Regions from separate parts of the Aquimarina sp. MAR_2010_214 genome, predicted to be linked through region 2. Evidence: riboswitches for the same ligand, from Rfam matches in the RefSeq annotation. Region 2 holds a riboswitch; the other holds the start of a gene.

Region 1 (6,431 bases), 1.5 Mb from region 2:
TGAAATTCTGAAGATTTAAATCCCCAATACCTTCTTGATTTTGCTACCCAATGAGTTTTTTACTTCACCGGGTTTCTCATCTTCTTCAAAAAGGATACCTTTTACATTAAGGTGGTGCCCAACTTGTTCTTTACCAAAATCTTGTTCAAATCCTACCACTTGTTTTCGATATTTACAAAGTTGACAATTCATATGGGCAGTACCGCTTTTGGCTTCTTCTAAACGCTCGTCAAAAGCTTTCATCAATAATTCATCGGTACCAAAAGGGTCTGTATAGATATATTCTAAGGCAGAAGATGTATTCATATCGGTGACATGGCCATAAATACGTTCTAGTAATACTCCTGTAAAAAAGAAAAAAGGAATAACGATAGTTCGTTTAAATCCTAATTTTTCAATCATTTGTAGCGATTCATCGACTTTGGGATAGGCTGTTCCACTGTAAGCTGTGGTAGCAAATCCAAATCCCATTCCTTCCCAAAGCATACTGGTTAGTTTACATACATCACTATTGGCATCAGGATCAGTTGTCCCTCTACCCACAACCACCAGGCAGGTTTCTTTTCGATCTAGTTTAGATAAAGTAGCTTCGGTCTCTTCAATTCGTTTTACAGCAAGATCCAACAAAAAGGAATTGACACCAATGTGTTTTCCCATAGCAATGGAGAGATCCTCGTGATAACTTTGAATGGTGTTCAATTCATAAGGGATATCATTTTTTGCATGAGACCCAGCAAATAAAATTACGGGTAAAGCATATATTTTTCGAATTCCGTTTAGGTACATGCGCTCTACAGCAGCCTCGTAAGTAGGGTGATTAAATTCTAAAAAACCATAATCTACTTCATAGTTACTCTCATAACGTTCTTTTAGGATACTTACTAGTCGTTTAAAAGAAGTGATGGCAGCTTCTCTACGACTTCCGTGTCCACAAAGTAATATTCCTTCTTTCATTGTTTTTATTTATAAATTGAATTATCGACTATAGTTGAAAATGGATTCCAGTCTGCACTGGAATGACAAACATTAATTTACCGAATAGGATTAGCTCCAATAAGTAACACCACAGGCATTTGTAATGTGCTGTTTTTGATCTGTTCTTGTATATTCCCTAGCGTTCCTGTTATAATTTCCTGATTAGATCTCGATACATTAGAGGCTGCATTAACTGGGATAGTATCGTCTTCGCATACTTCTAAAAGTTTAGGGATAATCCTATGCAGGCTTTTAAGTCCCATATATATAGAAATGGTATTTCCGGCTTTAAGCATATGCGCAATCCCCGTTAGTTGTTCAAAAGAATAATCAGCAGTATGTGCCGTACATATCAGCATGGCATTAGACTTATTCCTTTCAGTAATGGGGATATTAAAAATATTAGCAGCTGCCAGTGCTGCAGAAATACCCGGAATCACCTCAAAAGGAACATTTTTTTCTGTTAAATATCGTGCTTCTTCAGCCGCTCTTCCGTAGACATAAGGATCACCAGATTTAAGGCGAACTACTTTTTTGCCTTTCTGGTAATGAGCACAGAGTAATTCATTGATCTTTTGCTGGCGTTCTATTTGATCCGAAGTGTCTCCAAATTTACGCCCCACATATACTTTTTCTCCAGTTGTATTAATTGCTAAAATAAGATCTGAAACGAGATTATCATGAAAGATCACATCTGCTTCTTTGATAAGACGAGATGCTTTTACAGTTAATAATTCTGGATCTCCCGGGCCAGCACCTACTATGGCTATAATATTCATGATCAAATCAATTTTAAAGGATCAGGGTGAATATAAGAATATCCTAAAAGTGTTTTACTTTTGGTATTGGAGATAATCTTATAGGCTTGCTTTTCTTGTTTGATAAAAGTAGGAGGGGTAAGCCCTATTTTTTGGGCAGCAAGTGTATAGTATTCTTTTCGTATCGGGTGTTGGTCTGCGCAACCATTTATAATTTCTCCCCAGGCTTCTTTTTCTATAACCGCATTAATTAATCCAATACAATCCTCTCTATGAATTACATTAATAGGAACATCTCCATTCTGGACTTCTTTTTTATTGGCAAGAAATCGACCTGGTAAGCGATCATCACCAATAAGACCTGATAATCGAATAATGGTCACTCTATTTTCAAATTGTTCTTGCAATAATTGCTCTACAGCCGCAACAGCCTTTCCTGATTCTTTTTCGGGAGAAACAACGAGTGTTTCAGTTACTTCTCCATTTGTGTTTTGGTATACCGAAGTAGAGCTGATAAAGATTATTTTTTGAGTATCAGAAATAAATGGAAGTATACTTTTTATTTGATCTTGGTATATTTCTATAATATTAGGAATTCGTTTAGGAGGAAAATTGATGATGACAATTTCACTTCCTGATAGAAAATCTACGTATTCTTTTTCCGAAGATTCACCAAGTGTAAAAAGATAAGGTGTAATTCCTTCAGTTTTTAGCTTGTCGATTTTACTTTCTGTGGTTGTAGATCCTTTTACCGTATCTCCATTGGTAATTCGATCTATTGCCAATGGTAATCCTAACCACCCACAACCTAGTATACTTATATGTTTAGACTTCTTCACTGATTCTTATATGATTTGGTGACATCCCCAGATAGACAGTAAGGATATGTTCCCAGGTTACTGTATCCTCATCTTTTATCCAAAATGTGACCAGGTGTTTTCCTTTTTTGTTTTTCAGGCGTATTGCTTTGGTAAAGATAGTAGATTTTTTAAGCCAGATCACTTCTGCAACACTTACTTTACGATCGGCTATCTCTTCTGAAATGTCTTTTGGAATTCCGGCGATCGTTAATTGCAACTGAAGCTCTTCTCCAGTAATTTTTACCTCATAATCATCGGTGTAATCTACCAGATGAGGCGATTTTATTTCAATGGTGGCTGCGTCGTATTGTTGCACAGCAATAGGTTTTGGTTCTTGAAATAAGTACTTAAATAAAGGATAAAGGTGTTGATCAGAAGCAAAAGACCGGGCTATCAAAGCTTCTCCTAATACTGTATCTGTTTTATCTTTAAAAGTAACAGGAGCAATGGTTTTTTCATTCTCGGTTAGTAAGACCGACCATCCTTCTTTATATAATAAGTATTCTTCTACAGGTTGATCTTCTTCTAAGTGAGATTTCAAAATTGAAACAGCTTTATCAGGAGTCAGGTTTTTGTACCAAAAATTACCAGGTTGTACGATCCAGGTTGGTGCATCTTCACATCGACCATTACATCTTGTTTTAATAGTATGAGTAGCATCCCAAAGCCCTTTGTTACGAAGATATGCTCTGGCTTCACGTATAGCGATTTCACCTTTTGCTTTTTTGCAAGACCCTCCATCACAAAATTGAAAGGTGGTGTTTACTTTACTTAGATTTTTTCCCATAATTAAAAAATAAAAACAGGAAGAGAAGTCAAAAATAAGATTGCTTTACGAATGTACATAAAGCTATTCAAGACCAACCCTTTACCCGAGAGTTAATAGTATATTTTGATTTATGGCAGGTCTCCTGACTTTACACAATTATGATCACCTTCCCATAGTTGCACTACAGTGGCATATGGATCATAATTTTAGATATGTATTACAGTTGCGGGAACAGTTTTGGATTTTCACCAAATTCCCTTTTCATCTTTTGTTTCCAAAAGAACCGTAAATCAACAGCGAAGATACTTTTTTTGTTTAAGAACTCATTTAAACTTTTTCAATTAGCTAAAAAATTGCTCTTTTGCATCTGTTTTTTGCCTTTTCTTCCTTCCATAGCTCTGCTATGCAACTCAAAAAAGCCTTCTTTCAAATACAAAATTGCTAATTTTCGCTTTAATTTATAAAGTCCAAACGAGTTCTAAATAAATGATTGGATAAAATCTACACGTTTTGTTAAAGTTGTTTTAGGTACTACCTCTATTGTAAATTTGAAGTTTTGATAGACTTGTACAAGACATTGATGAATATGTAGTGCTTCCTGATAAGATTGAGGACGTTGGGGATCGTTGATATAGATTTCTTCCCAGGGTGACATTAAAAATACCGTAGATACATAATGTGTTTTGAACGGAAAGTCCAACAGATATTCTGGAATAGGATGAGATTTTGCTTTTAGATAGGCAATAATATCAGGCAGTCCTCGATCTACAAATATATTTTTTTCGATAGGAATCTGTAGCTCTCTGACCGTTTCTTGATAGACTAAATTAGCAAAGCAAGGAAGATCCCCCCAAGGAGTTTTGTCACTTTTTATTTGTTGTTGTTCAAGTATTATTTTTCTCGAAATTTCAGAAAAGCACTGATGTCCATTAGCTTGTAAGGCTTGGATTAAACTTGTTTTTCCGGTTCCCGGTGCTCCGGTGATGATATATCTTTTGGGCATATTTTTTTAGATGCTAGAATTTAGACCGTTTCACTATTAGATTTTAGATCTTTTTCTAATAAATCGAAAAATTATTGTCACGCTATTATAGATGAATAAAGAAAATAATAAACCACACAAATTAAAAGGACAAATGTAAAGGTTACTTTTTGATTGATCCTTGCTACCGTTTTTATTTCCCGATCTTTCAGGATTCGATCATTCGTTCCTATAAACGGTTTATCAACTAATTTTCCGTGATAATAATTAGGTCCACCAAATTTACAATCCAGAATCGCGGCCAGAGCAGCTTCGGGATATCCGGCATTAGGACTAGAATGTTGTTTGCCATATTGTACTACAAAAGAGATTTTATGAAGTTTACCAGTTACCAGTAACATTAGAAATGCCGTAATTCTAGCTGGGATATAGTTAACCATATCGTCTAATTTTGCAGCAAATTTCCCAAAATGTATATACCTATCATTTTTGTAGCCAATCATAGAATCAAGAGTATTGATCATTTTATATCCCATAGCACCGGCCACACCAAATAATGCATAATAGAAAAGAGGAGCAATAACTCCATCACTAAGATTCTCTGATAATGTTTCGAATACCGCTGTTTTTATTTGTTGCGGATTTAATTGGTCTGTTTCCCGACCCACAATCCATGACAGTCGTTTTCTACCTTGCTCTATTCCTTCTTGTAAAGCTGTGAAAACAGCCTTGCCTTCCTCTATTAAACTTTTATTTGCTAAGGCGTAGAACACAAATACAGAGGTGAACGTATAATATGCAATTGTATATGAGGAAATGAGTTTTTGAGTATAATAAAAAAATGCAACTGTGCTTGCGAGTAACCCAATGGTAAGCACCATTCCTTTTATAAAAGCAAAAGGGTTTGTGTTTAGTTTTTTTTCGCCAAAAGCAATACTATTCCCGAATAACCGTATGGGATGAGGAAGCCACCTGGGATCTCCCAATATCAAATCGAGAATATACCCAATCACTAAGGGAATAATTACTGTAGCGTACTCCATTGCTGTAAAGCGTGAATTAATAGTTCATTTTTCTCGGGGTTCTGACTGGCAATACGAATGTAATGACCGCCCAGACCTCTGAAATTCGATGCATCTCTGATCAATAATTGATGGGTATGTGCTAAATAATCTTTGAGATGAGGAGCACTTGGTGTTTCTAGTTTTACTACAAAATAATTAGTATTTGATGAGGTAACAGTAAATCCATCTAATCTATCAATTTGTTGTTGTAACTGAATGCTATACCCTAGAAGAGTTGCCATATCCGGGTATAAGGCCTTATAGTTTTTAAATATATATTTCCCTGCTTCGATTGCCATGGTATTAACACTCCACGGTATTTTAGAATGCTGTAGTTTTTCTCCTATTTCTGCACTACACAAAATATATCCTAACCTCAATCCTGGTATCGAAAATAATTTGGTTAGTGATTTTATGATAATGAGATTGGCAAACTTTTCGAGAAGCTTGACACAAGATTTGATCTTATGGGTAAACTCAATATAGGCTTCATCGACAACAAATATTGTATCAGGGAAATCGGTTACTAATTTCTCTATTTCTAAAACCGTATTGCTAAAACCATCAGGATTGTTAGGGTTACAGAGAAATACGAGATCTTCCTGAAAAGAGGTGTTTAGTACTTCAGAACGATCAAAGTGCTTGATTTTCATGCTACTCCTTAAACAAGCATCTTCATACTCAGAAAAGGTAGGAATACCTATGGCTGCTTTTTTACCAGAAAAAAGAGGAGTTATATTATAAAAAGCTTCTGTAGCTCCGTTAGTTATTATTACTTGTGATGAATTTAATCCATGATGATTTGCTACTTGTTGCGTTAATACATCTGCATTTGGAGTTGGGTAATTAGCAATAAGAGGTAGCTGCTCTCTAAGATATGAAAGTAACTGCTCTGAAGTCCCTTCAGGCCAAATGTTAGAACTAAAATTTGCTTTAAATGGTATTGCGTAGCGATAGCCGTCATCACCGTGTCCGTATATCATAATATGGTATGCATTTCAGAAATAATAGCGTCTAGATCAA
Region 2 (6,431 bases):
CTATGTATAGCATCCCAAGGCTGTAACTCCCAATCTCCAAAATTTAACTCCTTAAGTCGATTATCGTAGATGATTTCTTTTTTGAATGTTTTGGCTAATAGTTTACATCGTTGTAAAGGACTACTATATATTGTAGTAATTTCATGAATAGGAATACATTGATGTATTTTTTCTACTTCGGCCGTAAATGTATCTGTGATCCCAATATCACTTTGCCCATAGCAAATTCCTTTTTCGATATTTGGAGTGGTATGTCTTACCAGATATATTTCCATAAAATTATGCTAGTAAGATAAAATACAATTTCACTAAGTTGTTGGACAGCACCTGCGCAATCTCCTGTTTGACCACCAATCCATTTTTTGAATTTGTCTGCTAAGAACATTTTTGACAAGTATACAGGGATCAAGGTAAGGAATATCATGGGATTTTTGAAGAAAAACAGGGGAGTAATACCAAATATACCACTAATCAATAATGACCGTAGACTCATGCTTTTTGCTGCTGGTTTGGCCTTGCTACTTTCTGTATCTCTTACATAAGGATGCGTAAAGATTAGAGTGGTAGCTATAAAACGGCTTAGGGCATGTCCAGAAATTAGTATTAATGGAATGTGGTACGTTTCTGTTTCTCTTAATGCTATAAATTTTATCCCTAGAATTAACATTAGTCCAATGGTACCATAGGTGCCTAAACGAGAATCTTTCATGATCAAAAGTATCTTGTCTTTGGTCCATCCTCCACCAAATCCATCACATACATCGGCAAATCCATCTTCATGAAATGCACCTGTGGCATAGATAGTAGAAAACATAGATAACATTATCGAAATCTCTATTGAAAAAATAAAAGAAGCTCCATAAAAAACAATAGCACCAATACTTCCAACAATGATTCCTACTAGAGGAAAATATTTAGAACTAAGGTGTAGATTTTCAGAATCGTGATTTACCCATTTTGGGCAAGGGATACGAGTAAAAAACATCAATGCAGTAAAAAAGATATGGATTTCTTTTTTCATGATTTATTTTAAATTAATGTCTATAGTAGCATCTTCAACAAGATATTTCCAGAATGGAATTAAAGAACTAATAATAAGTATGAAAGCCAGAATTATCCCAATGCTTCCAACTTTGTTTTTCTTTAAAAATGAAATGACACCAAAATAGAGGCTTAACAACCCAATACAGACAGAGGTTATTCTAAAAGTCTTGGCAACAGTAAATATATAAGGATTTAATTCTGAGGTATTTTTTGATGATTCTATCAAAATAAAGTATTGCCGAGATAAATCAATTGTATACCAGTATAAGAAATACATCCCGATAACAGCTATAAATATTGATAAAATCCCTTTTTTCATTGTATTAGATTATTCACTTCCAGAAACTCCTGCACTTTCAAAACTAGCCATATTATTAAGAAAAGTAACTGCAGATTCTATGATAGGATATGCTATAGCGACTCCGGTTCCTTCTCCCAAACACATTCCAAGGTTGATCAATGGTCTTTTTTCTAAGAACTGATACATTTTTTGATGCCCTTGTTCTTCTGATGTATGGGCAAATATGCAATAATCTATTACGTTTTGATACATAGCATACGCAGCTAATAAGGCAGAAGTGACAATAAACCCGTCTATGATAATAGTCATTTTGAGTTCTGCTGCTTTTAAAATTCCTCCGGTAATCATAGCAATTTCGAATCCTCCAAAAATAGTTAATGCTTCAAGAGGAGAGGAAGGAGCGTATTTTTGATAAACTTCGGATAAAATTTGTTGTTTGATTTTAATAGCTGAAGTATCCAACCCTGTTCCAGAACCCACACATTCTGCGATCGGAATCTTTGTGAAATATGACATCAATAATGAAGCAGCAGAGGTGTTTCCGATTCCCATTTCGCCAAAACCAATAGTGTTGCAACCATTATTAAACGTTTCTGTGACCAGATCAGCACCTTTTTGTATGGCTTTAGTACATTGCTCTACAGTCATAGCGGGGGTTTCCTGATAGTCTTGAGTACCAAAATCAATTTTTGCGTGAATGATATCAGGAATATTTTCAAAATCATGATTAACCCCGGCGTCTACTATTTTAAGAGCAATTTGATGTTGTTTGCAAAAGACATTAATAGCAGCCCCTTCATTTACAAAATTATAAACCATTTGTGCAGTCACTTCCTGAGGATAAAGGTTGACTTCTCTTTTTTTTGCAATACCGTGATCACCAGCAAAAACAAGAATAGTTGGTTGATCTAAACTTGGTTGGTCTGTGTTTTGGATCATACCTATTTGTAAAGCAACTGTTTCAAGTTCTCCTAATGCACCAATAGGTTTTGTTTTAGTATTAATTTTGTTTTGAAGAATTGCTTCAAGTTTGTTATTAAAGATAGGTTTTATATCAAAGTCCATGATGTATGTTTTGATTATTTAGAGTTTTTGATTTCAACAGGAATACCAGAAACCATTAATACGGCTTTATCGGCATAACTAGCTATATGCTGATTCATCCAACCTTGTAGTTCGGTGAATTTTCTGCCAATTTCAGTAGTAGCGTGAACTCCCATTCCAATTTCATTAGAAATAATAATTATGGTCGCATTTATATCTAATAGTTTGTCAAATTCTACTTTTGCTTGCGACAGTGAGAGTTCGATATTATTTTTTGTGTCCATATAGTAGTTGGTAAGCCACAAAGTAACACAATCGATAACAACGACACTATCTTTTTTGATAACTTTAGAAATTTCTTTTTCTTCTTCTATAGAGATCCAGCGTTCGTCTCGATCTGCAATATGCCTATCTATACGTTTACGATGATCATCATCCCAAATACGTGAAGTAGCTAGATAATAAGGAGTGTTAGATAATTGTAATGCCAGATCTTGTGCATAGCTACTTTTACCAGAACGTTCTCCTCCTGTAATGTAATATAACATTGAATTGGTTTTAAAGAAAGCAAAGGTAATCGAATACATTATTTATTTGTTAAAGTAATTCGAAATTCCATAAAATATAATACATTCGCGCTGAATTTTGGTTCTGATGCTCCTTTCTGGGGAGTTGAGGATTAAAAGGGAATCAGGTACAATGAAGAACGAAGGTAAATAGATGAATCGCGATTTTTTTAATTTCTAATCGTATTTCTGAAATCTAGTATCGTAAATCAATATTCCTGAGCTGTTCCCGCAACTGTATGCTGTGTCCATTATTAAGAAGGATGCTTGTTGTTAACTCTTTTAACCACTGCTCGTTATTACGATCGGGAAGGTAAACAACAAGACGCGAGCCAGGAGACCTGCCTTTATTCGATATAATCAAACTTTCGGGACAAAGGTTTGGGTATGGGTAAACTACATACTTTTTTCCGGTAATTGTAAAAATTAAGTGTTTAAGTAATGAACAAAAAAGTGTTTTTTGGAACAGCATTTTTAATGCTGGGATCTTCTTTTGTATTTGGACAGGAGATCCAAATAGATGAAGTAGTTAATGAACTTGATGAGGTAGTTATTTCTGATTCTAAATTTAGTTTAAAACGACAACAAAGTGGTAAGGTGATCACCAAAATTACTGCTAAAGAACTAGAACGTAGTCAAGGGCAATCTGTGGCTACAGTACTCACAAGAACGACAGGTTTGTTTATTAATGGTAATGGTAGTGCAGCAGGTCAAGATCTAGGAGTTTATGTGCGTGGTGGGCGCAATCGCCAGGTAGTAATTAGAATCGACGGAGTAACGGTTAGTGATCCTTCTACTTCTTCTGGAGATTTTGATTTGCGATTATTATCGGTTAATCAAATACAAGAAATAGAAATTCTTAAGGGAGCATCTAGTACTTTATATGGCTCGGGAGCTGCAACTGCAGTAATTAGTATTACTACAAAGTCTGAGAGTAAGAAAAAGATCGCTGCTAACTTTCAATCCAGTATAGGGACTAATCAATCTCAGGAAGATCAGGGTTATGATATTAATGAATTTGTAAACTTGGCTTCAATTAATGGAACCCTAGGAAAAGTAAGTTATTTGGCAAGCTTCGGAAACCAGTTTAGTGATGGATTATCAGCAGCAGAAGCAGAAGGAGCTGAAAATGATGCATTTTCTAAATTTAATGTGTATGCTAAACTAGGATATCAATGGAATGATAACTTCAAATTTCATTTTTTTGGAAATCTGGATCAATATAAAAATGATTTTGATGCTGCGGCAGGAATAGATGGTAACAATCAATTTGAAAGTCAGCAGTTACGTGTAGGGTCGTTTTGGGAGATTAAATACCCTAATGGTAGTTTTACATTTACTAATAGTATTGCGTCTTTAGAAAGAGATCTTACTAAATCTAGTTTTCCTTCAAAATACGAAGGTAATGTACATACGTTTGATGCATACAATAAATATACCTTTAATAATTCATTGCATACCGTAATTGGAGCCAATGGTTCATATAGCAAATTTGGTCTTCAAAATATTCCTTTTGGTACTACAGATCTACAGGAAACTATTAGTGATACTGATGCAGAGTTTGATATTATTGATCCTTATATTAATGTAGTATATGCTTCAGATTTTGGTCTTAATCTAAATGTGGGAGCGAGATACAATATTCATAGTACTTATGATAATCATGTTGTTTATAATATAAACCCATCATATACCCACACATTCGGAGATAATTATATTAAAGGATTAGCATCTTATAGTACCTCGTATATCACTCCGTCATTATTTCAATTATATGATACAGCCTTCTTTAGCGGAAATCCGGGTCTGAAACCAGAGGAGAGCACAACCATAGAAGGAGGAGTTGAATTATCTCATAAGAAGAAAACTACTGCGAGTATAGTTTATTTTAATCGTAAATCAGAAAACTTTATCACTTTTGACCCTACTACTTTTGTGAATTTTAATTCGCCAGATGATATTGAAGTAGATGGAGTAGAAGTAGAGGTGTCTACAACAGTTTTAGAAGATAAACTATCTATAAATGGAAATTATACGTATACTAATATTGATAAATTGAGAGACAATATTAGAATCCCTGAACACATGTTCAACGCCAGTGTAGGTTATCAATTAAGTGAAAAGATATATACTTCATTAAGCTATCAATATAATACGAAGCGCACCGATAATGATTTTGCCAATTTAGACCCGATTACTTTTGCCCCAACGCAAGTTTCTCTTGATAGTTATGGTTTATTAGATTTTTATGTTAGTTATCAATTACTAAAAAATCTAAATGTTTATGCAACGATGCATAATATTACCAATGAAGATTATCAGGAGATTTTAGGATTTAGTACCAAAGGTAGAAATGCCAGAATTGGAATTAATCTTAGGTTCTAATGAAAAAAAACCATCTCGATTATTTCGAGATGGTTTAGTATTATATTGTATGTATTTCTTATTTAGATGATCTATTTATTTATGGAAGAAAAAGTAAAATTGTCTTTATACATTCTTTGGTAATTTGGCAATAAGGCTTTAGTTTCCCAATCAATTATATCATTTGTAAAGCCATTTTTACTTGTTGCGGTTAAGGCTGTACCATTAACTATAAAATCCAAAGCTGTTTTTAAGAAAGGTTCATCAATTTCTCCAAGAACCCCCATACTTGATATATTTTCTTTAAACATAAGATCTGGCGTCAATCCATTTACAAAATCAGTCACTCCGTTTTTGTTAGCAGATTTTAATACTAAAGGCTGTATAGCGTATGTATGAGCCGAATTGGCACCTTCTCTTCCAAAACCTTGAGAATCATAAAGTGTAACAGAAGCTTGAAATTTTCCTGTAGTTAATTCTCCAATCTGAATCACATCAATATAAGGCTCTAATCCATTAATAACTAACTCACTGGCAGAAGCAGTCCTGTTGGTAGCAAGAACATGTAATTTGGTGAGTCCTAAAGAATTAATTTGTTCACCTGTACGAATTGTATTTTTAAACCTGTTGATTAATGCTTCTTCTCCATCAGCACCAGAAGAAAACTGATTTTGCAATTCATCATTCCATATTTCTTTTGAAAAGATTTCACCATTAAATTGCCCTGTGATCATACTCGATATATCTATTGCCGTTCTCACTGATCCACCGCCATTGTATCTTAAATCCAGGATTAAATCACCAATTCCATCGGTTTTAAATTTCCCAAAAGCTTCATTTAGTTGTGCATCAAAATTACCAACAAAACTATTATACATTAAATAGCCAATCTTTTGACCTTGATATTCTATAGTTTTAGCAATAAAAATTGGGTTTTCGGTGTATTGGGCCTTTGTTAATGAAACATTTTGACCTGTTTCAACAATAGTTCCATTAGTAATATTAATTAAATTGATGCTATACGAATCTTGACCAAAAATGGTATTAAAATCAGTATTTCTAGTTAATTTCACACCGTTAACAGCATTAAAAAGATCTCCGCGCTTTAATCC

Evidence for each region. A riboswitch is a leader RNA that binds a small molecule or an ion and turns the genes downstream of it on or off. The one in region 2 is predicted to bind cobalamin.
Region 1: it holds a riboswitch for cobalamin, as region 2 does, so the genes downstream of both, ATE84_RS25425 (ferredoxin) here and ATE84_RS19075 (TonB-dependent siderophore receptor) in region 2, are expected to answer to the same signal.

What each region holds. Positions count from the first base shown of each region.
Region 1 is NZ_PJMS01000001.1:5,898,071-5,904,501, reverse strand. Features, by position in the region: gene ATE84_RS25440 (sirohydrochlorin chelatase) at 16-954, opposite strand; gene cobA (uroporphyrinogen-III C-methyltransferase) at 1,032-1,754, opposite strand; gene ATE84_RS25430 (NAD(P)-dependent oxidoreductase) at 1,757-2,572, opposite strand; gene ATE84_RS25425 (ferredoxin) at 2,559-3,380, opposite strand; cobalamin riboswitch at 3,477-3,665, opposite strand; gene ATE84_RS25420 (AAA family ATPase) at 3,841-4,365, opposite strand; gene cbiB (adenosylcobinamide-phosphate synthase CbiB) at 4,443-5,387, opposite strand; gene ATE84_RS25410 (histidinol-phosphate transaminase) at 5,369-6,391, opposite strand; gene ATE84_RS25405 (cobyric acid synthase) at 6,388-6,431, opposite strand, start outside.
Region 2 is NZ_PJMS01000001.1:4,445,460-4,451,890, reverse strand. Features, by position in the region: gene cobC (alpha-ribazole phosphatase) at 1-275, opposite strand, end outside; gene ATE84_RS19095 (adenosylcobinamide-GDP ribazoletransferase) at 257-1,021, opposite strand; gene ATE84_RS19090 (hypothetical protein) at 1,025-1,363, opposite strand; gene cobT (nicotinate-nucleotide--dimethylbenzimidazole phosphoribosyltransferase) at 1,373-2,410, opposite strand; gene ATE84_RS19080 (bifunctional adenosylcobinamide kinase/adenosylcobinamide-phosphate guanylyltransferase) at 2,425-2,937, opposite strand; cobalamin riboswitch at 3,019-3,319, shown strand; gene ATE84_RS19075 (TonB-dependent siderophore receptor) at 3,397-5,340, shown strand; gene ATE84_RS19070 (S41 family peptidase) at 5,412-6,431, opposite strand, start outside.